3 regions of the Zhongshania aliphaticivorans genome follow, and region 1 is predicted to be linked to each of the others. Evidence: predicted binding sites of a transcription regulator. Region 1 holds the regulator's gene; each other region holds the start of a gene.
What was found. The regulator sigma-54, encoded in region 1, starts transcription at its own class of promoters, with help from an activator protein. The targets are predictions, from matches to a motif close to TGGCACANNNNTTGCNNT.
Positions count from the first base shown of each region.

Region 2: galU (UTP--glucose-1-phosphate uridylyltransferase GalU) is a predicted target of sigma-54. The motif match lies at 5,330-5,347, and genes of this name have one in related genera.
Region 3: AZF00_RS01865 (HAD-IIB family hydrolase) is a predicted target of sigma-54. The motif match lies at 3,013-3,030, and genes of this name have one in related genera.

Region 1 covers NZ_CP014544.1:3,324,579-3,334,253, forward strand. The annotation lists gene AZF00_RS14720 (KpsF/GutQ family sugar-phosphate isomerase) at 1-323, shown strand, start outside; gene AZF00_RS14725 (KdsC family phosphatase) at 338-859, shown strand; gene lptC (LPS export ABC transporter periplasmic protein LptC) at 861-1,427, shown strand; gene lptA (lipopolysaccharide transport periplasmic protein LptA) at 1,414-1,992, shown strand; gene lptB (LPS export ABC transporter ATP-binding protein) at 1,995-2,720, shown strand; gene AZF00_RS14745 (RNA polymerase factor sigma-54) at 2,863-4,359, shown strand; gene hpf (ribosome hibernation-promoting factor, HPF/YfiA family) at 4,441-4,728, shown strand; gene AZF00_RS14755 (PTS sugar transporter subunit IIA) at 4,762-5,211, shown strand; gene rapZ (RNase adapter RapZ) at 5,211-6,068, shown strand; gene AZF00_RS14765 (HPr family phosphocarrier protein) at 6,079-6,348, shown strand; gene mgtE (magnesium transporter) at 6,458-7,816, shown strand; gene yjgA (ribosome biogenesis factor YjgA) at 7,834-8,349, shown strand; gene AZF00_RS14780 (carbon-nitrogen hydrolase family protein) at 8,358-9,161, opposite strand; gene AZF00_RS14785 (YhdP family protein) at 9,164-9,675, opposite strand, start outside.
Region 2 covers NZ_CP014544.1:518,980-526,094, forward strand. The annotation lists gene ssb (single-stranded DNA-binding protein) at 31-570, shown strand; gene AZF00_RS02285 (sugar nucleotide-binding protein) at 800-1,657, shown strand; gene moaB (molybdenum cofactor biosynthesis protein B) at 1,654-2,181, shown strand; gene AZF00_RS02295 (molybdopterin molybdotransferase MoeA) at 2,184-3,383, shown strand; gene fabB (beta-ketoacyl-ACP synthase I) at 3,456-4,679, opposite strand; gene fabA (bifunctional 3-hydroxydecanoyl-ACP dehydratase/trans-2-decenoyl-ACP isomerase) at 4,730-5,251, opposite strand; gene galU (UTP--glucose-1-phosphate uridylyltransferase GalU) at 5,479-6,315, shown strand; gene AZF00_RS02315 (phosphohexomutase domain-containing protein) at 6,312-7,115, shown strand, end outside.
Region 3 covers NZ_CP014544.1:435,072-442,186, forward strand. The annotation lists gene AZF00_RS01845 (malate synthase G) at 1-1,111, shown strand, start outside; gene AZF00_RS01850 (LysR family transcriptional regulator) at 1,338-2,285, shown strand; gene AZF00_RS01855 (FKBP-type peptidyl-prolyl cis-trans isomerase) at 2,427-2,912, shown strand; gene AZF00_RS01865 (HAD-IIB family hydrolase) at 3,145-4,863, shown strand; gene AZF00_RS01870 (glycosyltransferase family protein) at 4,909-6,132, shown strand; gene AZF00_RS01875 (alpha-amylase family glycosyl hydrolase) at 6,132-7,115, shown strand, end outside.

The sequences.
Region 1 (9,675 bases):
GTGCACTCAGCGGTGCCCTACTGGAAATGAGCAGTAAAACGCTAGGCATGACCACCGTGGTTGACGACGCTGGCGTGCTTGTCGGCATTTTTACCGACGGCGACCTGCGCCGGGCCATTGATCGCGGTATTGATATACATAAGTGTCCCATCGATGACATTATGACCCGCAATTGCCGCACCATTAAGCCCGGCACCATGGCCGCTGAAGCCCTGCGCATCATGGAAGATAATAAAATTACGGTATTGGTCGCCGTCAATGAAGACGGTCAACCCGTCGGCGTCATCCACACTCACGACCTGCTCAAAGCAGGCGTTGCCTAGGAATCTGCAACACCATGAACAGTGTTATTGAGAAAGCAAAAACCATCAAACTCTTGGCGATGGATGTCGACGGCGTGCTGACCAACGGCAGCCTGTACTTTGGCAATAGTGGCGAGGAGATGAAAGCATTTAGCATTCTCGACGGCCTCGGCATTAAACTACTGCGCGACGCGGGTATTAAACCGGCCATTATCACTGGTCGCTGCTCCGAACTGGTTAAGCGTCGCGCCGGTGAACTCAAAATAGAGCTAATTTACCAAGGCCGCGAGGACAAACTCGTCGCCTTAGAGGAGCTGCGCGCTGATCTCGGGCTTGAAATGAGTGAAATTGCCTACGTTGGTGACGATCTACCCGATCTTTCTGCTATCCGCAAAGCTGGCCTAGGGATTACCGTTGCCAATGGCCACGAGTTTGTCGCTCGCCACGCCGACTGGCAAACCCGCGCCGCGGGCGGCAGCGGCGCTATTCGCGAAGTCTGCGAGCTAATCCTTACCGCTCAAGGCAAACTCAATAGCGCGCTGGAACAATACCTCTGACATGAAGCAAATCAAATTCACTGTCTTCTCCGTGCTGTCGGCCATCACCGCCATGGCCGGTATTATTGTCTACCTAACGCAATTCAGTGAAAGTGGTAAGCTGAGTATTGTTGAGCGTTTTGAGGCGGTTCCCGATGCCGACTCTCACCTCACCAAAGTCGACGGCATTAAATACAGCCGCGATGGCGAAATCGCCTACAAATGGCGGGCAAGCAGTGCGGAGCGATTAATTTCCGATGGCTCAATTTCATTGCAAGACCCCTTTTATATCGGCAATATCGCAGACCAACGACCGTGGACGGCCAGCGCTAAGACCGGCAAGCTATCTCAAGACGGCGAACAATTAACCCTGCTCGACACCGTACTGGTAAAAGATTTAATCCGACAGGCACAAATAACGACCGAGTTACTGCAAATAAATTTAGAGAGCAGCGAAGTGAGTACTGACCAGCCACTGACCCTATCATTGCGCAATGGCAAAACTCATTCACTCGGCATGAAAGCCAGCATGAAAGATGAACGTGTTGAACTCCTTGATCAGGTAAAAGGCCATTATGACCCTATTTAAAGCCGCGCTCGCCATCACGCTTACCCTGAGCGTTTGCAGCACTGCGCTGAGCTTGCCCGATGACCGCAAACAAGCCATCAATCTGAGCTCCGATAGGGCAATTTACGAAAACAACCAAGGTGTTTATATCGGTAACGTCAATATGAATCAGGGCTCGCTCAAGATCCGCGCCGACAAACTGACCATTATTGAGTCAAACCGAAAAGTTGAAAAAGTGATTGCCGAGGGCAGCCCCGCCTACTTTGAACAACAGCCCCGGGCCAAAGAGGGGGTCGTAATCGCCAGCGCCCAGCGCATTGAATACAGTTTGGCACAAGAGGAAATTCTTCTCCAAAAGAATGCCTCGATTACCCATCAAGGTTCCAAAATCTCCGGCGACCGCGTGGTGTACAGCGGCCGCAAGCAAATGGTGGTGGCCGACGGCGGCACCACAGAAAAAGAGAATCGAGTAAAAATGACCCTCCAACCCCAAGCAATCCCTGACGGCGACTTGCCTGGCGGTGACGCCAACAACACGACGACCAAGCCCACCCCTGACAACGCCCCCAGCGGAGAATCGCGCTAACCATGCCAGTTCTGCAAGCCAGCAATCTCGCCAAGGCCTACAAGGGCCGCGAAATCATTAAAGATGTGTCGCTCACCATTAGCAGCGGCGAAATTGTCGGCCTACTCGGCCCCAATGGCGCAGGTAAAACCACCTGCTTTTATATGATTGTTGGCATCGTTAATGCCGACAGGGGCACGATCCGCCTCGATGATCGCGACCTAACCAAACTGTCAATTAATGGCCGCGCCAAAAACGGAGTGGGCTATTTGCCACAGGAAGCGTCAATTTTTCGCAAACTGACCGTCGCCGATAATATTATGGCCATCCTCGAGACCCGAAAAGACCTCAACCGTACGCAACGCAAAGAAAAATTAGAGGCTCTGCTTCAAGAGTTTCACATTACCCATATTCGCAAATCCATGGGTATGGCGCTGTCCGGCGGTGAACGTCGCCGAGTTGAAATTGCCCGTGCGTTGGCCACCGAGCCAAGCTTCATACTCCTTGACGAGCCCTTTGCAGGGGTAGACCCGATCTCGGTGAACGACATTCAAAATATTGTAAAGCACTTGCAAGCGCGGGGCATTGGGGTACTCATCACTGACCACAACGTCAGAGAAACCCTCGATATTTGCGACAAAGCCTATATCGTTGGCGAAGGCCGTATCGTTGCCGAAGGGGACGCCAACACCGTATTAAGTAATCAGATTGTCCGTGACATTTACTTGGGCGATAAATTTACTTTATAAGTTATGCAATGAGTAAATGAGTCGGCACAGGTATTGCAGGAGATGATTGTCCCGACTACACTGAGAGTGAGGCATAATTGTTGCCGGTAGAGTAAAACCTATTACTCGTGTTGCCATCACCCCGTTGTAGAAGCCGCTGCCTATGAAACAATCGCTACAGCTCAAAGTCGGTCAAAGCCTGACCATGACACCTCAGCTGCAACAAGCGATTCGCTTATTACAACTCTCTACCCTCGACCTCCAACAAGAAATACAATCAGCATTGGACTCCAATCCACTGCTTGAAATCAGTGATGACAGCGACGATTTTGAAGTCAATACCGAACCCACATCCGCCGAACCCAAAAAAGCAGAGAAAAGCAGCGACCAAGAGACCGAAGCCCCGCAGCCCGAAGCAGACACTGAATGGGCCGAACGCAGCGACATCCCTGACGACCTGCCGGTAGACAGCCAGTGGGACGACGTTTACCAAACCAGCGGCAGTAGCAGCGGCTCCGGCAGCGGTTCGGCAGCGGAAGACAACGACTACAGCAACGACTATCGCAATTCCAGCGCCGACTCCCTGCAAGACCATTTACGCTGGCAGCTAAACCTCAGCCGCCTATCTGATATTGACCGTTTAATTGCCGACGCCATCATCGACGCCATCGATGACAATGGCAGGTTAACGGTCAGCGCAGAAGAACTTGTCGAAGGCTTTGCCAGTGACGAAATCGAAATCGAAGAGTTCAATGCGGTTTTACATCTTATTCAGCAATTTGATCCACCGGGCGTAGCCGCCCGCGACCTGCAAGAGTGTTTATTGATTCAGCTCAAGCAATTACCCGCCGACACCTATTTAGTTGAAGAAGCCCGTCTTGTCGTGAGCCAATATATGGCGCAATTGGGCAATCGCGACTATAACCAGATAATGCGTCGCTGCCGCTTAAAAGAAGATCAGCTTCGCGACATCATAAAACTGGTGCAATCGCTCAACCCCACACCGGGTGACAGCATTGGCGCCGACGAAACTGAATATGTCGTCCCCGATGTGTTTGTAAGCAAAAAGGACGATCGCTGGCTGGTGGAGCTGAACCCTGATATTGCACCCAAAATTCAAATTAACGCACACTACGCGGCACTGGCCAGAAAGAGCAGCAATAGCAGTGATAACGACTATATCCGCGACAATCTGCAAGAAGCGCGCTGGTTTATCAAAAGCCTACTCAGCCGCAATGAAACTCTAATGAAAGTCGCAACCAAAATTGTTGAATACCAACGCGGCTTTTTAGAATACGGCGAAGAAGCCATGAAACCCCTGGTTTTACACGATATTGCCGAAGCGGTTGGCATGCACGAATCCACGATTTCACGGGTAACGACCCAAAAATACATGCACACCCCAAGAGGCATTTTTGAGCTTAAATTCTTCTTTTCCAGTCATGTATCAACCGACACCGGCGGTGAGTGTTCATCGACCGCTATTCGCGCGTTAATTAAAAAGCTGGTGGCGGCAGAAAACCCCCGTAAACCGCTAAGCGACAGTAAAATTACCGACTTACTCGGCGATCAAGGCATTCAGGTTGCCCGCCGCACCATTGCAAAATATCGAGAATCACTGGTTATTCCGCCCTCAAACGAGCGGAAACGACTGGTATAGTGGCAGTGCCCCTGTTACGGTCATTGTCGTCATACACGCGCCGTGAGGCGCTAGTTATTTTCAGCGATGAAGGAGCAAAATATGCAGATTACTGTTAGTGGTCACCACGTTGATGTTACCCCGTCTCTTCGCGATTACGTCAATACCAAGCTCGGCAAACTTCAACGACACTTTGACAACATCACTAATACCGACGTCACCCTGTCAGTAGAAAAGCTGATCCAAAAGGCCGAGGCCACCGTGCACGTCGCCGGCGCCGACCTATTTGCCACCTGCGAATCGGAGGATATGTACGCGGCGATCGACAGCCTGACCGACAAACTCGATCGACAATTAATTAAACACAAAGAAAAAACTCTCGGCCGCTAAGGCCCTTGACCTAAACCACTGTTGCAAGAAACCATGATACTCAATTCCATTCTCACCTTAGGACGCACCCACAGCGGTGCGTCCATTACCAGTAAAAAACGACTTCTTGAATTCATTTCAGCCGGTATCAGCGCCGATAATAGCGAATTTGACGCCGATGAATTATTTAATGAGCTCTTGGCCAGAGAAAGACTGGGCAGTACCGGTATTGGCCACGGCGTCGCTATTCCTCATTGTCGCAGTAGCCGCTGCACCGCGATCACCGGCATGCTCCTCAAGCTAGAGCAAGCCATCGATTTCGAAGCGGTAGACGACCAGCCCGTCGACTTGGTGTTTGCTCTTATCGTGCCAGCAGAAGCCCACGACGAGCACCTTAAAGTCTTAGGTGCGCTTGCCACGGCCTTCAATGAAGAAAGCTTTCGCAGTGAGCTGCGCAGCGCCACGTCTGACCAGGCCCTCTTTGAGCGAGCGCTACAAAGCTAATGGAACTCATCATCCTCAGCGGGCGCTCAGGTTCCGGCAAAAGTACCGCCCTGCATCAGCTGGAAGATGAAGGCTTCTATGCCATCGACAATTTGCCCGTATCTCTACTACCCGAGCTGGTTCGTGAGCTGTCACGAAGTCCACTGAAAGTGCACCAGCACGTCGCCGTATGCATCGATGCCCGCAACGCCCAAGATGGCCTAGCACGCTTCAAAAGCCTGTGCGATCAGGTCAAACAATACGCCCACCTTCGAATCGTCTTTCTCGACGCCGGTGACGACAAACTTATCAAGCGGTTTAGTGAAACTCGCCGTCGCCACCCGCTAACCACTGACTCGCTGCCACTGGCCGATGCCATTAAACTGGAGTCTCGTTTACTGGAACCCATTGTGGTCGAAGCCTCGCTGGCAATCGACAGCAGTGACATGACGGTACACGAACTCCGCGCGGCGATTCGCGACCGTATTCTCGGTGTCGACGCCAGTCGTCTTGCCGTGCAGCTAAAATCCTTTGGTTTTAAACGCGGCCTGCCGATTGATGCCGACCTTGTCTACGACTTGCGGATGCTGCCCAACCCCCACTGGCAAGATAATTTACGCAGCCTCACCGGTCGAGACCAAGCCGTGCAGGACTTTCTCGCCAAACAGCCTGATGTGCAATTGATGCATCACGATATTCTGCAATACCTGCAAACCTGGCTACCCAAAATTGAAGCCAGTAACCGCAGTTATTTCACCATTGCGATTGGTTGCACCGGTGGTCAACATCGCTCAGTATATATGGTTGAATCCTTGGCAGAGGCCATGCGTAGCGCCTACCCAGACTTACAAGTTCGCCATCGCGAACTCCAGAATTAGAGAAGACACGATGGTCGAAGCAGAACTCAAAATCATTAATAAGCTCGGCTTGCACGCCCGCGCTGCCGCCAAACTCGTTGCCACCACAGGTGCGTATAGCTCGCTTATTACCCTGCGCATTGGCGACAAAAGTGTCGACGGCAAAAGTATTATGTCGGTGATGATGCTCGCCGCCGGAAAAGGCAGCGACATTCACGTTCGCTGCGAAGGAAACGACGAGACGGCGGCCTTGAGCGCAATACAAGACCTGATAAATCAACGCTTTGGTGAGGGTGAGTAAGAAACTTTATTTCATCTGAAATTAGCTAGTGGATTGTTGCGCGCCGCGCTTTCAAGGATAATTACCAAGATATCTCACAAATCCACCACGGCTCAGGCTAGGGATAGGTATGGCCCAGACTGCAGACAAGCTACAATCCGAGAGCCAGCTAAAAACCCTTAACGACGCCCTGGGTTCTGGCGGGTTTCTGCAAATTCGCCGCATGCTAAACGGCCTGCCCCCAGCAGACGCCGCCCACTTAATTGAATCAACGCCGCACAAAATCCGTAGTGTTTTGTGGCAGCTTATCGACTCTGAGAATGAAGGCGACATCCTTCAACACCTCAATGACGAAGTCCAAAGCCAATTCCTACGGCAAATGGACGCCGAAGAAGTCGCGGCCATCACCGAAGGTCTCGAAGCCGACGACATTGCTGACATTCTCCAGCAATTACCAGACCGCGTTATTCGCGAAGTTCTGGAATCGATGGACCATCAAGATCGCCTACGCGTAGAACATGTCTTGTCCTTCGACGAGGACACTGCTGGCGGCTTGATGAACACCGACACGATTACCGTGCGGCCCAACATCACCCTCGATGTCGCGATGCGTTATTTACGCCGCCATGAAAGCCTGCCAGAGATGACCGACAGCCTGATCGTCGTCAATCGCAACGATCAATACATTGGCATACTGTCGCTGCGCAAACTGCTGGTCTCTGACCCCAGCGTGACCGTGCGGGAAATCATGGACACCGAGGTGGAACCGATCTCTGCCAGTATGTCGTCAAAAGAGGTCGCCACGCTTTTCGCCCGCCACGACTGGGTCTCTGCCCCGGTCATTGGCGAAGACAGTCTATTGCTCGGCCGTATCACCATCGATGACGTGGTCGATGTTATTCGCGAAGAATCCGACCACTCCCTGATGAGTATGGCGGGTTTAGATGAAGACGAAGACACCTTCGCCGCCGTGTGGAGTACCGCACCGCGCCGGGCTATATGGCTTGGTATCAATTTACTCACTGCCTTTATTGCCTCCGGCGTTATCAACTTATTTGAAGCCACCATAGAAAAAGTGGTGGCGCTGGCGGTACTCATGCCGATTGTAGCCAGTATGGGTGGCGTCGCCGGCACCCAAACTTTAACGGTGGTGATAAGGGGTATGGCATTGGGCCATATCAGTAAAGACAATAGTCGCTGGCTCATTAATCGCGAGATCATGGTCGGCGCGATAAACGGCGGCCTCTGGGCCTTGATCGTAGCGGGCGCCACTACTGTGTGGTTCGGCGATCCACTGATGGGCGGCATTATTGCCGCCGCCATGATTATTAATTTAATTACCGCCGCGCTAGCGGGGGCTGTTCTGCCGCTGGCCATGAAATCCCTAAATATTGACCCCGCCCTCGCTGGCGGCGTAGTACTTACCACGGTTACCGATGTTATCGGCTTTATGTCCTTTCTCGGCCTAGCAACCTATTTTTATGCTTAATAGCAACGGATTTTAATGTGACTGACGAAATACCCGAATCAGAGCGCCCCAGTAAAACGGCGGTGAAAAAAGAGATGCAAGTCCTCCAGCAATTGGGGGAGAAGCTCGTTAAGCTCAGCAATAATGAACTGGCCAAAATAACGATTCACGATGAGCATCTCATCGAGGCGCTAAGCACCGCCCGAAAGTTGACCAGCCGTGAAGCACTGCGCCGCCAGCTCCAGTATATTGGCAAGCTAATGCGCGGAATCGACCTCACAGAGATTGAAGCTGGCTTAGCCAAACGCGAAGAAGGTCAACGAGAGCAAGCTCAGCAATTTCACCGATTAGAGCTACTGCGCGATGAACTCGCCGAGACTGGTATCGGCGCCATAGAAAAGGCCCTAAACGTCTACCCCCATGGCGATCGTCAACGTCTGCGCCAACTGGTAATGCAAATAGACAAGGACGCACAGGCAAAAAAACCGCCCGCTGCTAAACGGAAATTATTCCAATATTTGAAAGAACTTCAGGCCGCCAAGCCTGCTGACTAATGGCAAAGTTATAAACGGCGGTGCTGGGCAACTGGCATTCGCTTGCGCAATGCCAGTTGCTCCTCAGCGTCATAGTTAGCAATAACCGTGCAGGCGCCCAAGCCCGCCTCAGCCAAGACCTGCCCCCAACTGTCAATAAGCACAGAGCCGCCCGAGGTCTGCCGTTTAGCATCGTGGATACCGCCTTGGTTAGCCGCTACCACAAAACATTGATTTTCAATTGCGCGAGCACGAAGCAGAGGCAACCAATGCGCCCAGCCGGTGCTGCGGGTAAACGCCGAAGGCAGGGCAATAATATCAACCCCTTGATCCTGCATAAGCCTGAATAGCTCTGGAAAACGCAGGTCGTAACACACCGCCACGCCCAGCTTGCCCAGTTCGGTATCGACAAGCAGCACACTGTCGCCCGGCGCATAGGAATCAGACTCCCGATAGCGCCCTTGGTCATCACCAAGCTCGGCATCAAACAAATGTATTTTGCGGTAACGACCAAGACAGCTGCCGCACGCTGCGTAGACAAAACTCGTCGCGTACACCCGACCATCTTCCGCTGGGGTAGGAATAGTGCCGCCGACCACAATAAGCTGATACCGCGCTGCCAGTGCACTGAGGAATTGCTGCAAAGTCGAGTCGACGGCCTCGGCAGCTGCTAGCGCGGCGATGTCGGGACTGCCAAACAAGGCAAAATTTTCCGGCAGCACCACCAGTCTTGCACCACTGCTCGCGGCCTCTGCAACCAAGGCTTCCGCCCTCTGTAGATTCGCCTCCAGATCCGCACTGGACACCATTTGAATCGCCGCTAAATTCGCCACGATTACTTTAGCCCCGGCTTGCCGGTGTTACGGCTTTGGGGCGTACTAATATCAAAGGACTCGTCGTCAAAAATATTTTTAAAAATCAATTCAGGCTCCTGAATAGTGCCCGAAATTTCATATACCGCACTGGAAAAGCTGTCCATCTGCTCTTCAAAAACCTTGCTCACCACATAGGCACCGGCCGCCGCTGGCAAGCCCCCCACCAACGCCGCCACCCAAGGTAAATTACTACCCACCGGCAAGGTTGCAACCAAGCGCAAATCAGGTACTTCGGTGCGCAAATTAATGGCACCCGTCATCTGGAAACGGCTCGATGGCCCATGAACATCCAGTGGTGACGATAATTGCAGCTGACTATCCGCTAGATTCAAGCCGCCCCGCATCCGGTCAAAATAAATGCCTTTTTTAAACACATCGCGGAAATCAAACTTTAAGCGACGCACAATATTGGCCATATTGAAGATACTAAAAATTCGCAGAGTGCCACTGGCCGCATCCGAGGTTTTTAAAA
Region 2 (7,115 bases), 1.4 Mb from region 1:
TCGCATCCATAGAAAAACAGGAGAGAACGCATGGCGCGTGGTATAAATAAAGTTATTTTGGTCGGAAATCTGGGCCAAGATCCCGAAACCCGTTACATGCCTTCTGGCGGCGCCGTGACCAATGTCACCATCGCAACAAGCGAAACGTGGAAAGACAAGCAGAGCGGCCAACCTCAGGAGCGCACCGAGTGGCACCGAGTCGTGTTTTTCAATCGCCTCGCCGAAATCGCTGGTGAGTATTTGAAAAAAGGCTCCAAAGTTTATGTGGAAGGGTCGCTGCGTACTCGCAAATGGCAGAATAAAGAAGGGGTGGATCAGTACACCACTGAAATAGTTGCAGCAGAAATGCAGATGCTCGATGGTCGCGGTGGCGCCGGCGGTGGTGCTTCTGGTGGCGCTAGCAATTACGATGATGGCGGCTATGGTCAGCAGCAAGCGCCTCAGGCCCAAGCTGCAGCGCCCGCGCCGCGTCGTGCGCCGCCTCCGCAGCAAAATCGTGCACCAGCAGCAGCGCCAGCGCAAAACCCGCCAGCAGGCTTTGACGACTTTGATGATGATATCCCGTTCTAGGATATACAATAGAGGTTTATGTAAAGTATCCACAAAAAAGCCCCACGTATTGGGGCTTTTTTGTGAGCTAAAGAGCGGTTGTAAGTGTGGTGTTAGGCTGATAATTTCTTGCGCATCAATGGCGCATTGAGTAATGTTGATGACTTTTCTGGCATTCTGAATCCTGTCATCTTTGCCATTCCCGCGGGTTTAGACGCCTGCTTTAACTGCTGAATTCTGTGATTTTTCTGTGAATGTAATTGTGATTTCTCGACCGGGCGCCTTGGTTACTGCACTGCTTAGTCAGTTTGCAGCGCGGGGGCGTGCGAGTATCAATGTGTCTTTTGATGAGGTGGCCGGACTCGGTGATGAATTGCTGCGCGGTGCGCTGGTGATTGATGCTGATGCGCTGAGCTTTTTGCAGCGTAATGTGGCATTTGCTAATGCTGAACATCAACGCTTGCTCGATCTGCGGCAGGCATTTTTGTCGCGCTGTCGAGTATTAGCTGTTCCGTATTTGTTGCTGAGTGATGGCAGGGTATTTGGTGCGCGTGGTGATGAGGGCATCACATTTTATGAGGCCGATAAACCAGATGCCAAGTGCATCGCTGGGGAGCAGTTCGCGACGGTGGAATGCGCGCTGGTTGCCAGCGAAGCGTCTGGCTTGGTGTTGCGCACCGGACCGTTGATTGCGGTACAAGAGGGCAATTTTCTCCGTGATTGTTTGCTAACTATGCGCGATGGCGAAACGCTGCGCTTAAACGATGCGCAGGTTTCCTATCCGACGCCGGTTGCTGATTTAGCGCGGGTAGTGTCGGGCCTGGTTGACCAAATTAGTTGTGGGGCGGTATGTGGTGGCGTGTATCACTATTGCAGTAGCGGCGGAGCCAGTGCCTATGAGTTTGCAGAAGTGGTGTGTGCTTTTGCGTCGCAATTTGTTGCGCCAATGGCGGGTTTAGAGGTCGACGAAGAGGGCGCAACATGGTGTCCTGAGGTGCCAGAGCTAAGCTGCGAGCGCATCTTGCAAGATTTTGGTATTAAGCGCTTGCCGTGGCGGGCGTATTTGCCGCGCATGATAAAAACCGTTTGTGAGGAGACGTCGAAATGAGTGCTAGTGCAGATTTGATCCCGTTGGGGATGGCGGTGCTGACGATTTCAGATACCCGCGACGAGAGTACGGACAGTTCGGGGCAATATTTAGTCGCTGCCCTCGGTGCTGCGGGTCACCATTTAATTGATAAGCAAATAGTTAAAGATGACGTCTATCAGATCCGCGCAACGGTGTCAGCCTGGATTGCAAACCCAAGCATTGAAGCGGTATTGCTCACCGGAGGGACGGGCTTCTCTGGTCGCGATTCAACGCCCGAGGCAGTGGCAGTGCTATTCGACAAGGTTATAGAGGGGTTTGGTGAGGTTTTTCGCTCGGTCTCTCTGCAAGAGATAGGTTCGTCAACCATCCAGTCGCGCGCTATTGCAGGGCTGGCGAATAATACGGTTATTTTTTGTATGCCGGGATCGACGGGTGCCTGTAAAACGGCGTGGCAATCCATTATTTGTGAGCAGCTTGATAGCCGTCATAGCCCCTGTAATTTTGTTGGGGTGTTAAAGACCCGTAAGGACGGAGGTCTTTAATCATGGCCTTGCGCTCTGTGGCTGAGGCACTGCACCAATTGTTGGCGGATGTGCCATTGTGGGGCGCTGAGTCGCGAAATTTAGCACAGGCGCAGGGCGCCATCCTAGCTGCTGATGTTTGTGCGCAAATTGATGTGCCGCCGTTGGATAATAGTGCCATGGATGGCTATGCACTGCGTCTGAGCGACCTAGGCGCGGGCGCATCGCTGCGAATCAGCCAGCGGATACCGGCAGGTGCCAATCCCTGCGCTCTGCAAGCGGGCACGGCTGCGCGAATATTCACTGGGGCGTCAATTCCTGCGGGCGCTGATACAGTTGTCGCGCAGGAAGACTGCGAGCTTGTTGGCGATATGCTTCAAGTGAATACCGTGCCACGCTTAGGGCAGCATATTCGACCCCGAGGCCAAGATATTGCCGCTGGGCAGCGAATACTGCTTAAAGGGCATCGATTATTGGCTGCGGATCTTGGTTTGTTGGCCTCGCTGGGAATTGCATCTGTTCGGGTCGGGCGTCGGCTGCGAGTAGCCTTAATGTCCACCGGTGATGAGTTGCGCGAGCCTGGTGAGGTGCTTGCCGCCGGGCAAATTTATAATTCTAATCGGCCAATGTTAGCCGCGCTGATTGCGTCGCTTGGTGCTGAGGTGGTTGATCTTGGAATTGTTGCCGATACGCCGGAGGCGACCAGAGATGCCTTGGTACGGGCAGCGGCAACCGCTGATGTGGTGATTTCCAGTGGTGGCGTGTCAGTTGGTGAAGAGGATCACGTCAAAAGCCAGGTTGAGGCTTTAGGGTCTTTGAGCTTATGGAAGCTGGCGATTAAACCGGGCAAGCCGCTAGCCTATGGTCGAGTAGCTGATGTGCCATTTTTTGGTCTACCGGGTAATCCGGTGTCGGGCTTCGTGACTTTCTGCCTGCTGGTGCGGCCCTATCTGCTAAAAATGCAGGGTGCGACCCAATTGCAGCCGCCGCAGTGGTCGGCACAGGCTCTATTTGACTGGCCGCGAGCAGGGTCTAGACAAGAATATTTGCGCGCTAGAGTGACACCGGGCGAAGCGGGTATGGAGGTTGAAATTCATTCGCAGCAAAGCTCTGGGGCGCTGTCATCGGTATCGTGGTGCAATGCCCTGGCGATTATCCCTATTGGTAAAACCTTGGGGCGTGGTGACCGTGTTGACGTGATTTTTTTGCGGGATATTTGCTAAGAGAATAATGCTGATGCATGCCGGTGAGGAGATACTTGCAGCGCATTGCGCTGCAAGCATCACTAGGCAGTTTTACGCCTGATAGCGCTGAAATACCAAGCTGGCGTTGGTGCCGCCAAAGCCAAAGCTATTCGACATAACCGTATTCAGCGTGACGTTGTCCTGACGGGTCAGTGCGATCGGCACGCCAGCTGCTTCGTCGTCAACCGTCTCAATATTGGCTGATGCAGCAATAAAATTATGCTTCATCATCAGTAGTGAGAAAATGGCTTCTTGCACGCCGGTTGCGCCTAATGAATGGCCAGCTAGGGATTTGGTGGAGCCTATTGTTGGAATGGTTTTGCCTTCATAGGCCTGTTTAACCGCCTTCAATTCCTGCATGTCACCCGCTGGCGTCGATGTGCCGTGAGAGTTGATGTAGTCAACATCGCCATCAACGCCCTGGAGCGCTTGGGCCATGCAGCGTGCCGCGCCTTCACCGCTTGGTGCGACCATGTCGTAGCCGTCAGAAGTAGCGCCGTAGCCGACGATCTCGCCGTATATCTTCGCGCCGCGAGCCTTGGCGTGCTCTAACTCTTCAAGCACGATCATACCTGCGCCGCCGGCAATAACAAAACCGTCGCGATTGGCGTCGTAGGGGCGAGATGCTTTCTCAGGAGTGTCGTTATATTTGGTTGATAGTGCGCCCATGGCGTCAAACAAGCAGCTTAAAGACCAGTGTTCTTCTTCGCCGCCACCAGCAAAAACCACATCTTGTTTGCCGAGCTGGATCAGCTCCATGGCATTGCCAATGCAGTGGGCACTGGTCGCGCAAGCCGAGGAAATTGAGTAGTTAACACCTTTGATTTTAAATGGTGTGGCCAGGCAAGCCGAAACCGTGCTGCCCATGGTTTGGGTAACGCGGTAGGGCCCAATGCGTTTTACACCGCGCTCGCGCAGCGTGTCGGCAGACTCAATGAGGTTGGCGGAAGACGCGCCGCCAGAGCCAGCAATAATGCCGGTGCGGACATTGCTAACCTGATCTTCTGTTAGGCCGGAGTCAGTAACCGCTTCCTGCATGGCGATATAGGCGTAGGCGGCGGCATCGCCCATAAAGCGCAGCTGCTTGCGGTCAATGCGTTCTTTAAGGTCGAGGTTTTTGATGGAGCCAGAAACTTGGCTGCGAAATCCTTTTTCCTTGTACTCTTCGTTGAACGCGATTCCCGACTTACCCTCTTGCAATGATGTGAGTACTTCTGCCAAATCATTGCCGATGCTGGAAACAATCCCCATACCGGTTACGACAACACGTTTCATCGGATACCTCATTATCTTATCTGTAGTATTAATTGGGTTTTCAGGAAATATTAGAAACTGGCGTCGTCTTTAAATAGGCCAACGCGCAAATCTTTTGCGGTGTAGATTACCTTGCCGTCAACTGCGACTTCGCCATCGGCTATGCCTAATATAAGCTTGCGTTCAATAAGGCGCTTATAGTTCAGGGTGTAGGTGACAAGCTTGGAGTCGGGCAGTATTTGGCCGGTGAATTTTACTTCGCCCGCGCCGAGTGCACGGCCTTTGCCGCTATTGCCGCGCCAACCAAGGTAAAAACCAACCAGCTGCCACATTGCGTCAAGGCCCAAGCAGCCGGGCATTACAGGGTCGCCTTTAAAGTGGCAGTCAAAGAACCAGAGGTCTGGATTGATATCGAGTTCGGCCACTAACACGCCTTTGTCGTAGCTGCCGCCTTCCGTGCTAATGTGGGTAATCCGGTCTACCATTAGCATATTATCTACGGGGAGCTTGGGATTACCGGGACCAAATAATTTGCCGTGTCCGCAGTCGATGAGTTCTTCTTTGGTAAAGCTATTTTGATGGATTAGAGACATGAGGCCATAGTTTCAGTTTGAAAATGTAGCGCTTATCTTAGCACGAAGGTTTTGGCTGGCACATTAAAATGTCAACATTGGCGTGATGCTTGCTGTCATTGAGTTGTCATACAAAGGCGATAAAAGAGCGGTGCTTGCCAAGCGTCGCAGCTGTTGGGAGAATACCGCAGCGTTAACATTCGTTAAAAGGATTCGGGATGGCTCCCGACAGTACTTCAGGAAATATTATGATTCGAAAATGTCTATTCCCCGTCGCCGGTTACGGCACGCGCTTTCTTCCCGCAACCAAATCCATGCCCAAGGAAATGCTGCCCATCGTCAACAAGCCTCTCGTGCAGTATGGCGTAGAGGAGGCGATTCAGGCGGGTTTAAAAGAAATCGCCCTGGTCACCGGTCGCGGGAAGCGCGCAATTGCGGATCATTTTGATATTAGTTACGAGTTAGAAAACCAAATAGCGGGAACGAGCAAGGAGCGCTATCTCGACTGTATTCGCAATGTGCTTAATGAAGGCACGTTTATGATGACCCGTCAGCGCGAAATGAAAGGTCTGGGTCACGCAATTTTGACCGGCGAATGCTTGATTGGTGATGAGGCTTTTGGCGTGATTTTGTCAGATGATTTATGCCTCAACCAAGAAGATGATGGCGTTATGGCGCAAATGGTGGCGCTGTATAAGCAGTTTCGCTGCAGCATTGTTGCGATTCAAGAAGTGCCAATGGAAGAGATTGAAAAATATGGGGTCATTGCGGGTGAGGAAATGGGCGATGGCTTGTACCGCGTTAGTTCCATGGTAGAAAAGCCCAAGCCAGAAGACGCACCAACCAATATGGCGGTTATTGGTCGCTATATTTTAACGCCGGATATTTTCGATATTTTGCGTAACACTCCGCCAGGTAAAAACGGCGAAGTTCAGTTGACTGATGCGCTAATGACACAGGCGCAAAATGGCTGTGTACTCGCTTATAAGTTCCGCGGCAAGCGTTTTGACTGTGGTAGCGTGCCGGGCTTTATTGAGGCGACCAACTACGTTTACGAGAATGTTTATAGCGAGGCCTCGTCGTGAGCAGTAGTGAGATAACGTGCTTTAAAGCTTATGACGTGCGCGGTCGTATTCCCGATCAGCTAAACGAAGATATTGCCTATCGAATTGGCCGCGCTTTTGCCGAGGTGATACAGCCGAAGAAAGTTGTGGTTGGTCATGATATTCGCTTAAGCAGTGAGTCGATTAAAGGTGCCCTGACCGAAGGCCTGCGCGACGCGGGTGTGGATGTTTACGATATTGGTTTGTGCGGAACGGAAGAAATTTATTTCGCCACCTCCCATGCCGAAATGGATGGTGGTATTGCCGTTACTGCAAGCCATAACCCTAAAGACTATAACGGCATGAAGTTTGTGCGTGAAGGCTCCAAGCCCATCAGTGGAGACACTGGTCTTTTCGACATTAAAGCGCTGGCCGAGAAAAACGAGTTTGCGCCAGTCGCAACACGCGGCAGCCTTCAGGCCTTAGATACGTCGTCCGCCTATGTTGAACATCTACTGAGCTATGTTGATGTCGAATCGTTAAAGCCGCTAAAAATTGTGGTTAATGCTGGCAATGGCGGGGCTGGTCGCGTTGTTGATTTGCTGGAAGCGTATCTCCCCTTTGAATTTATTCGGGTTCATCATGAGGCTGACGGCAACTTCCCAAACGGGGTGCCTAATCCACTATTGATTGAAAACCGTCAGCCCAGTATTGATGCAATAAAAGAGCATGGCGCTGATTTGGGTGTGGCATGGGATGGCGATTTTGACCGCTGTTTTTTCTTCGATGAAACCGGTGATTTTATCGAGGGATATTACGTGGTTGGCTTATTGGCCGAGGCA
Region 3 (7,115 bases), 1.3 Mb from region 1:
TTTTGAAGTACCCGAAGGCATTATGGATGCCATGGTCACCGTGTTGGCGGCGATGCACGATCTTAAGCAGACGGGCGCCTTGCGCAACTCTCGCACGGGCAGTGTTTACATTGTTAAGCCCAAAATGCATGGCCCTGAAGAAGTGGCTTTTGCTGGCGAATTATTCTCGCGGGTTGAAGACGCGTTTGGTTTGCCGCGCAACACCTTAAAAATCGGCATCATGGACGAGGAGCGTCGCACTACCGTTAACCTCAAAGCCTGTATTGCTGCGGTGCCAGAGCGGGTTATCTTTATCAATACTGGCTTCTTAGATCGCACCGGTGACGAAATTCACACGAGCATGGAAGCCGGCCCATTTGTACGCAAAGCCGACATGAAAAAGCAGGCGTGGATTAACGCCTACGAAGACTGGAACGTTGATATCGGCTTGGCTTGTGGCTTAAGCGGCCGCGCGCAAATCGGTAAAGGCATGTGGGCCATGCCCGACGAAATGGCCGCGATGATGGAGGCAAAGATTGCTCATCCACAGGCTGGCGCTAACTGCGCTTGGGTGCCATCGCCTACTGCCGCGACCTTGCACGTCATGCACTATCACCAAGTCAACGTGAAGTCGGTGCAAGCCCAGTTGGCCAGCCGCCAGCGCGCTGCATTGGACGATATTTTAAGTATTCCGGTTGCGCAGAACCCCAATTGGAGCGCCGAAGAAATCCAGCAAGAGTTGGATAACAACGCTCAGGGCATGCTTGGCTATGTAGTGCGCTGGATCGATGCCGGTGTGGGCTGCTCTAAAGTTCCTGATATTAACGATGTTGGCCTGATGGAAGACCGCGCGACCCTGCGTATCTCCAGTCAGCACATCGCCAACTGGTTACATCACGGCGTTTGTACTGAGGCGCAAGTGATGGAAACCATTAAGCGTATGGCGGCAGTAGTTGATAGGCAGAATGCCGACGACCCGAGCTACACGCCAATGGCGCCTAACTTCGACGACAGCGTGGCCTTCCAAGCTGCCTGTGAACTGGTCTTTAAGGGCTGCGAACAGCCTAGTGGCTACACCGAGCCAGTTCTGCATCGCCGTCGTATTGAATACAAAGCTCAAGCTAAGGCTTGATCTGTAAACGATTCCTTTCCTGTCAGTGAGGCTTGGCCCGGATTTATCCGGGCCTTTTTTATTGCGAAGTCGGGCGTCGGATGTCTGATGTCAGACGAAGGTATTGCGGTATTTACGTCTGACATCAGGCGTCCGGCGCCAGACCTAATTTGCTGCCGCTGGCAGCAAAGCTTAAAAACGCCCATAATCACGCCAAACTATAAAGCCCTGCGGAGTTATTCTTAGTATGAATCTATCGCGAATCGATCTAAACCTGCTGGTCTATCTCGACGTGCTGTTGCGAGAGAAGAATGTTACCCGTGCCGCGGAGCAGTTAGGCATTACCCAGCCAGCATTGAGTAATGGTCTGCGCCGTCTGCGGGATTTGTTTAATGATCCGCTGCTGGTGCGTACCAGCGAGGGCATGACGCCGACGGAGCGTGCCTTGGAGTTGCAGCCCCAGGTGCGGACTATTTTATCGGCAGTGGAGCAGGCGGTATTGCCGGTCTCGGATTTTGAGGTCACTAAGAGTAGCCGGGTGTTTCGGATTATGGCCAGCGACTATGCGGAGTCTACGCTATTGATGCCGCTGCTATTTAAACTCCGCGACGAAGCGCCGAATATCACTTTAGATATTTTGACTCCGAGCGACGTGACTTTTCAGGACTTGGAACAAGGCAAGATCGACATGGCAATCAATCGCTTTGATCGTCTGCCTCAGTCTTTTCATCAGGCCACGGTGTGGCGAGATAGCTTTTCCTGTCTGATGAGCAGTGGCAACTCAGCCTTGGGTAATTTCGATATGGATGCCTTTTTAGCGGCGCCCCATATCTGGGTTAGCAAGACCGGTATGGGGGTTGGGCGCGGTATGAGTCAGCGCGACAGTCAGCGCTTAGGCTGGGTCGACGAGGCCTTGGCCGAGTGTGGGCACGAGCGGCAAATCCGCGTGTTTACCCGTCACTATCAGGTGGCGGCATTACTGGCGAAACACCCTGATTTAATTGCTACCCTGCCGACTCAGGTAGCTAATTTGTACGTGGATGACCCGCGTTTAGCCGTGCGCAAACCGCCGTTTATGATAATACCTATTGAGCTTAAGCTCGCGTGGAGCCCCCTGTTACAGCATGACCCGGGTCATATTTGGCTGCGGCGTCGTATTGTTGAGGTGGGCGAGGAAATTTCCGGTCGCGCCTGAGTTTGGCGGGGGTGTGACAACTTCCGCAATATTGGCCGCTGATCGTCGAATCTCGGCAAATAAGCAATAAATTGGCCCGGTGGCGTGACCTTGCCGGTCAAAACTGTCATGCTTGTCGGCTTATTTTAACGGGAGGCTCCCATGATTATTGCTAACGATTGCGTAGTGGCTTTTCACTACACCCTGACCGACGAAGCTGGTGCTGAGATTGACACGTCAAAAGGTCAAGAGCCACTGGCCTATCTGCATGGTCACGGCGGTATTATCCCAGGTTTAGAGCGTGAGCTGACCGGCAAAACTACCGGCGACGCGATGAAAGTGACTGTTCAGCCAGAAGATGGCTACGGTGAACTGAACCCTGAATTGATCCAAGCGGTACCTCGTGAAGCATTCCAAGGCGTCGATCAAATCGAAGTCGGCATGCAGTTCCAGGCGTCCGGCGCGCAGGGTCAAGTGCAAACCGTTGTTGTTAAAGCGGTTGACGACGAGTCTGTTACTGTTGATGCCAACCACCCTTTAGCGGGTCAGGTATTGCAGTTTGACGTCAGCATTGAAGAAGTTCGTGTTGCCAGTGAAGAAGAACTCAGCCATGGCCATGTCCACGGCGCCGGTGGTCATCAGCACTGATTACCTAAGAGTTTTAAAAGAGGCCAATTGGCCTCTTTTTTTTGCCTGTAATTCTGCTTTATCGTTCCTCTTTTGCTCAAACCTAAAACTTAGCGCCTATTGGCAAGAAACCTGCTTAATGAATATTGATATGTTTGGTATGGACTGGCATCGGGCTGTGCTATACCTAAACGATGTGTTCGATTCATTCTGATCTAAGCATCGCCAGCTTTAGGAGGCTTATTTGCCGGACATGCGCGCCGACTTGACTGAGTTTTTATTGCAAGAACGTTTGCCGGAGCAATATCGCCAGCAGATACAGGCTTATTTTATCCCTTTCATTAACGAGGTATTACCGCGGATTCGCGCGGGTGACTTGCGTGTATTGGGCATTCACGGCGCCCAGGGCAGTGGCAAATCGACCTTGGCCGCTTTTTTTCAATGGTATCTGCAGCGCGAACACGGCATGACAGTGGCGGTGGTGTCGATAGACGACTTCTATTTACGCCGCGCTGAGCGCCAAGATTTGGCGGCGAAAGTGCACCCCTTGCTTCTAACGCGCGGTGTGCCGGGCAGCCATGACGTGCCGCTTGCCGAGCAAACCTTGGCGGCCTTATTGACCTTAAAGTCGGGGCAGAGCGTGGATTTACCGCGGTTTGACAAGGCCTGTGACGATCGGGCCCAGCGCATCGCGTGGCCGCGCATTTCCGGTCCGGTTGACCTCATTATCTTTGAGGGTTGGTGTTTGGGAGCGGCGCCTTGCGAGGAACCTGCTTTGGCCACACCAGTGAACGCACTTGAAGCGGAAGAAGACCCCGACGGCGTTTGGCGGGCCTATGTAAATGCCGCGCTTGCTGGGGAATATCGTCGTCTTTTTGCAAAAATAGATTATTTATTGATGCTGGCGGCGCCCAGCTTTGACTGCGTGCAGGGCTGGCGGCTTGAGCAGGAGCAAAAGCTGGCGGCGACGCTGGATGTGGCTGCCGCACCAGCGTTAATGGATGCGGTGGCCATTGAGCGCTTTATTCAGCACTACGAGCGGATTACTCGCCAGTGTCTACAATACCTTCCCTTCCAAGCGGATTGTGTGATGACGATGGCCGCAGATCGGCGGATTAGTGCGGTAGGTTACCTACAACGCGGCAATGACCATGCTCGTCAGAGCCTGGTTTTTACCGATTTAGATGGCACGCTGCTGGATCATGATAATTACTCCTTCAGTGCAGCGACCCAAGCACTTGCTCGCTTAGCCGACCTCGGGGTGGTGTGGGTACTCAATACCAGCAAGACCCAGGCCGAGCTCCATAAGTTGGCCGCCCAGCTAAAAAATCCCTACCCCTTTATTATTGAAAATGGCGCTGCCGTGGTGGTGCCCGCCGGCTGTGATTTGCTGGCCGATGTTGATTTGAGCACAGTAAATGGCCAGCGGGTAAAGGAATTTGCGCCACGCCGCGACGAGGTCCTAACACTATTGCGTACTTGGCGAGCGCAGGGCGGCTATCAGTTTTCTGGCTTTGCGGATTTTGATGCACCAACTTTGTGCAATATAGCAGGGCTCAGTTTGGGAGAGGCCGAATTAGCACTGCAGCGTGAGTACTCGGAGCCTATTTGTTGGGAAGACACAGATGAGCGCTGGCAGGAGTTTGCTGGCCTGCTTGCCGCAGAAGGCTTGCAGGCCCTAAAAGGTGGCCGTTTTATCCATATTATGGGCACTGCAGATAAGGGCCGGGCGATGGCGTGGCTGGCTTCTTGCTTATACCCAATAGGGCCTGCGCCGCAGCTGATCGCGCTGGGTGACAGCGGTAACGATGTCGCCATGCTGGAGCGAGCAGATATTGCTGTGGTGGTGCGCTCGCCACATCATTTACCGCCGCAGATTACGGCGCCACAGGGAGAGTTACGTATTACTGAAGGTTTTGGCCCAGTCGGTTGGAACGAGGCCTTAATAGACATATTTGGTGCGGGCGATTAAATCGCGTTAGCACTCTGACGTTTTTAAAATAATATAGGCAATAATATGGGCGATTTTTACCAGAACGGCATCATTACCACCTTACACAATTTGATTGATCGGCCGGTGAGTGACATTGAGGCTGAACTGAAACAATTCTCCAAGCAACGGCCAATGGCCCTGATGCTGCCCTCGCTGTTTTCAGAGCTAGAAGGCCCAGCGCTGGCCGCGATCATTGATGAAATTGCCAAGGTCGATTATATCGATGAAATTATTATTGGTTTGGATCAGGCCGATGAGGCTCAGTATCGCTACGCCTTAAAATTCTTTAGTCGGCTACCCCAGCGTCATCGCGTGCTGTGGAATGATGGCCCGCGGCTGCGGGCAATTGATGCTCGGCTGCAAAAGCGTGGTCTTTCTCCGGAAGAGCCGGGCAAGGGCCGCAATGTGTGGTATTGCCTTGGCTTTATTCAGGCCTCGGGTCGCGCCGAGGCAATCGCTCTGCACGACTGCGATATTCTGACCTACGACCGTCGACTGCTTGCGCAATTGTTTTATCCCGTGGCTAATCCGGCCTTTAACTATGAGTTTTGTAAGGGCTATTACGCGCGGGTTGCCGACGGCAAAATCAATGGCCGGGTGAGCCGCTTGTTGGTCACGCCGCTGATTCGCTCCTTAAAGAAAATTCTTGGTGGCTCGGATTATCTCGAGTATTTAGACAGTTATCGTTACCCGCTGTCGGGTGAATTTTCGATGCGCATGGATGTGTTAAACGATCTGCGTATTCCCAGCGACTGGGGCCTAGAGATTGGCGTGCTTTCGGAGATGTACCGCAATTACTCCACTAACCGTCTGTGCCAGGTCGATATTGCCGATGTTTACGATCATAAGCACCAATCCCTGTCTGCAGCGGATGACAGCAGTGGTTTGTCAAAAATGTCGATTGATATATCCAAGGCGATTTTCCGCAAGTTGGCCACTAATGGCGTGGTGTTTAATAGCGAAACCTTCCGCACCATCAAGGCAACCTATTACCGAGTTGCCCTAGATTTTGTCGACAGCTATCGCGCCGACGCGGTGATGAATGGTCTTGATTTGGACCTTCATCGGGAAGAGCAGGCGGTTGAGTTGTTTGCTCAAAATATTGTAAAGGCGGGCAATATGTTTCTGGAAAATCCCATGGAAACACCGTTTATACCGAGCTGGAATAGGGTAGGCAGCGCCGAGCCGACCTTGTTGGCCGACATGCTGGCCGCAGTGGAGGCTGACAACGAGGAATTCGCATCGTAATGACGGAATTAAGCCCCGCGCAACATTTGCGTAATCGACTTGCCGCCCATTTGGAGGTTTTGTATCCGCAGCTCGGTAATGCGGGCCTCATTGAGGAAATGATTGCGGCAATGGCCTTAGATCAGCGCTGTTTTATGCCCGAGGCTCATAAAAACCACTGGGACGAAAGTGACGCCTTAGTCATTACTTATGGCGACTCGATTCTGCGCGACGGTGAGTGGCCGCTGCATACTCTGCATGATTTCCTGCGGCGGGAGTTGCGCGGCGTGGTTAGCGGCGTCCATATTCTGCCCTTTTACCCCTATAGCTCCGACGATGGTTTTTCGGTGATCAACTATGTGGAGGTTAATCCTTCTTTGGGTGATTGGCAGGACGTGAGTGCGATCGCCCGCGATTTTGATTTAATGGCAGATTTGGTCATAAATCATTGCTCTAGCCGCAGTCTGTGGTTTGAGAATTTTAAGCAGCGCCGCGACCCCGGCCAAGATTATTTTGTGGAGGTCGACCCCAGCGTCGATTTAAGTGCCGTGGTGCGGCCCCGCACCAGCCCCTTGTTGAGCGAGGTGCAAACCCTCGACGGCAAACGGCATGTTTGGTGTACTTTTAGCCACGATCAAGTCGACCTTAACTTTGAAAACCCCAAGGTTCTGCTGGAATTTATTAAAATTATCCGTTATTACCTCGATATGGGCGTTAAAATTTTCCGCCTCGACGCAGTGGCGTTTTTGTGGAAAATCCCCGGTACCAGTAGTTTGAATTTGGAGCAGACCCACGAGGCCGTGCGCCTGCTGCGCAGTTTAATTGAGCACGCCGTCCCCGACGCGATTATCATCACCGAAACCAATATTCCCCTGCGCGAGAATCTGGCCTATTTCGGCAATGCCAATGAAGCCCATATGGTTTACAACTTTTCGCTGCCGCCGCTATTAATTAACACCTTGGTCACGGGCAGTAGCCGCGCCTTAAAAACGTGGATGATGGGC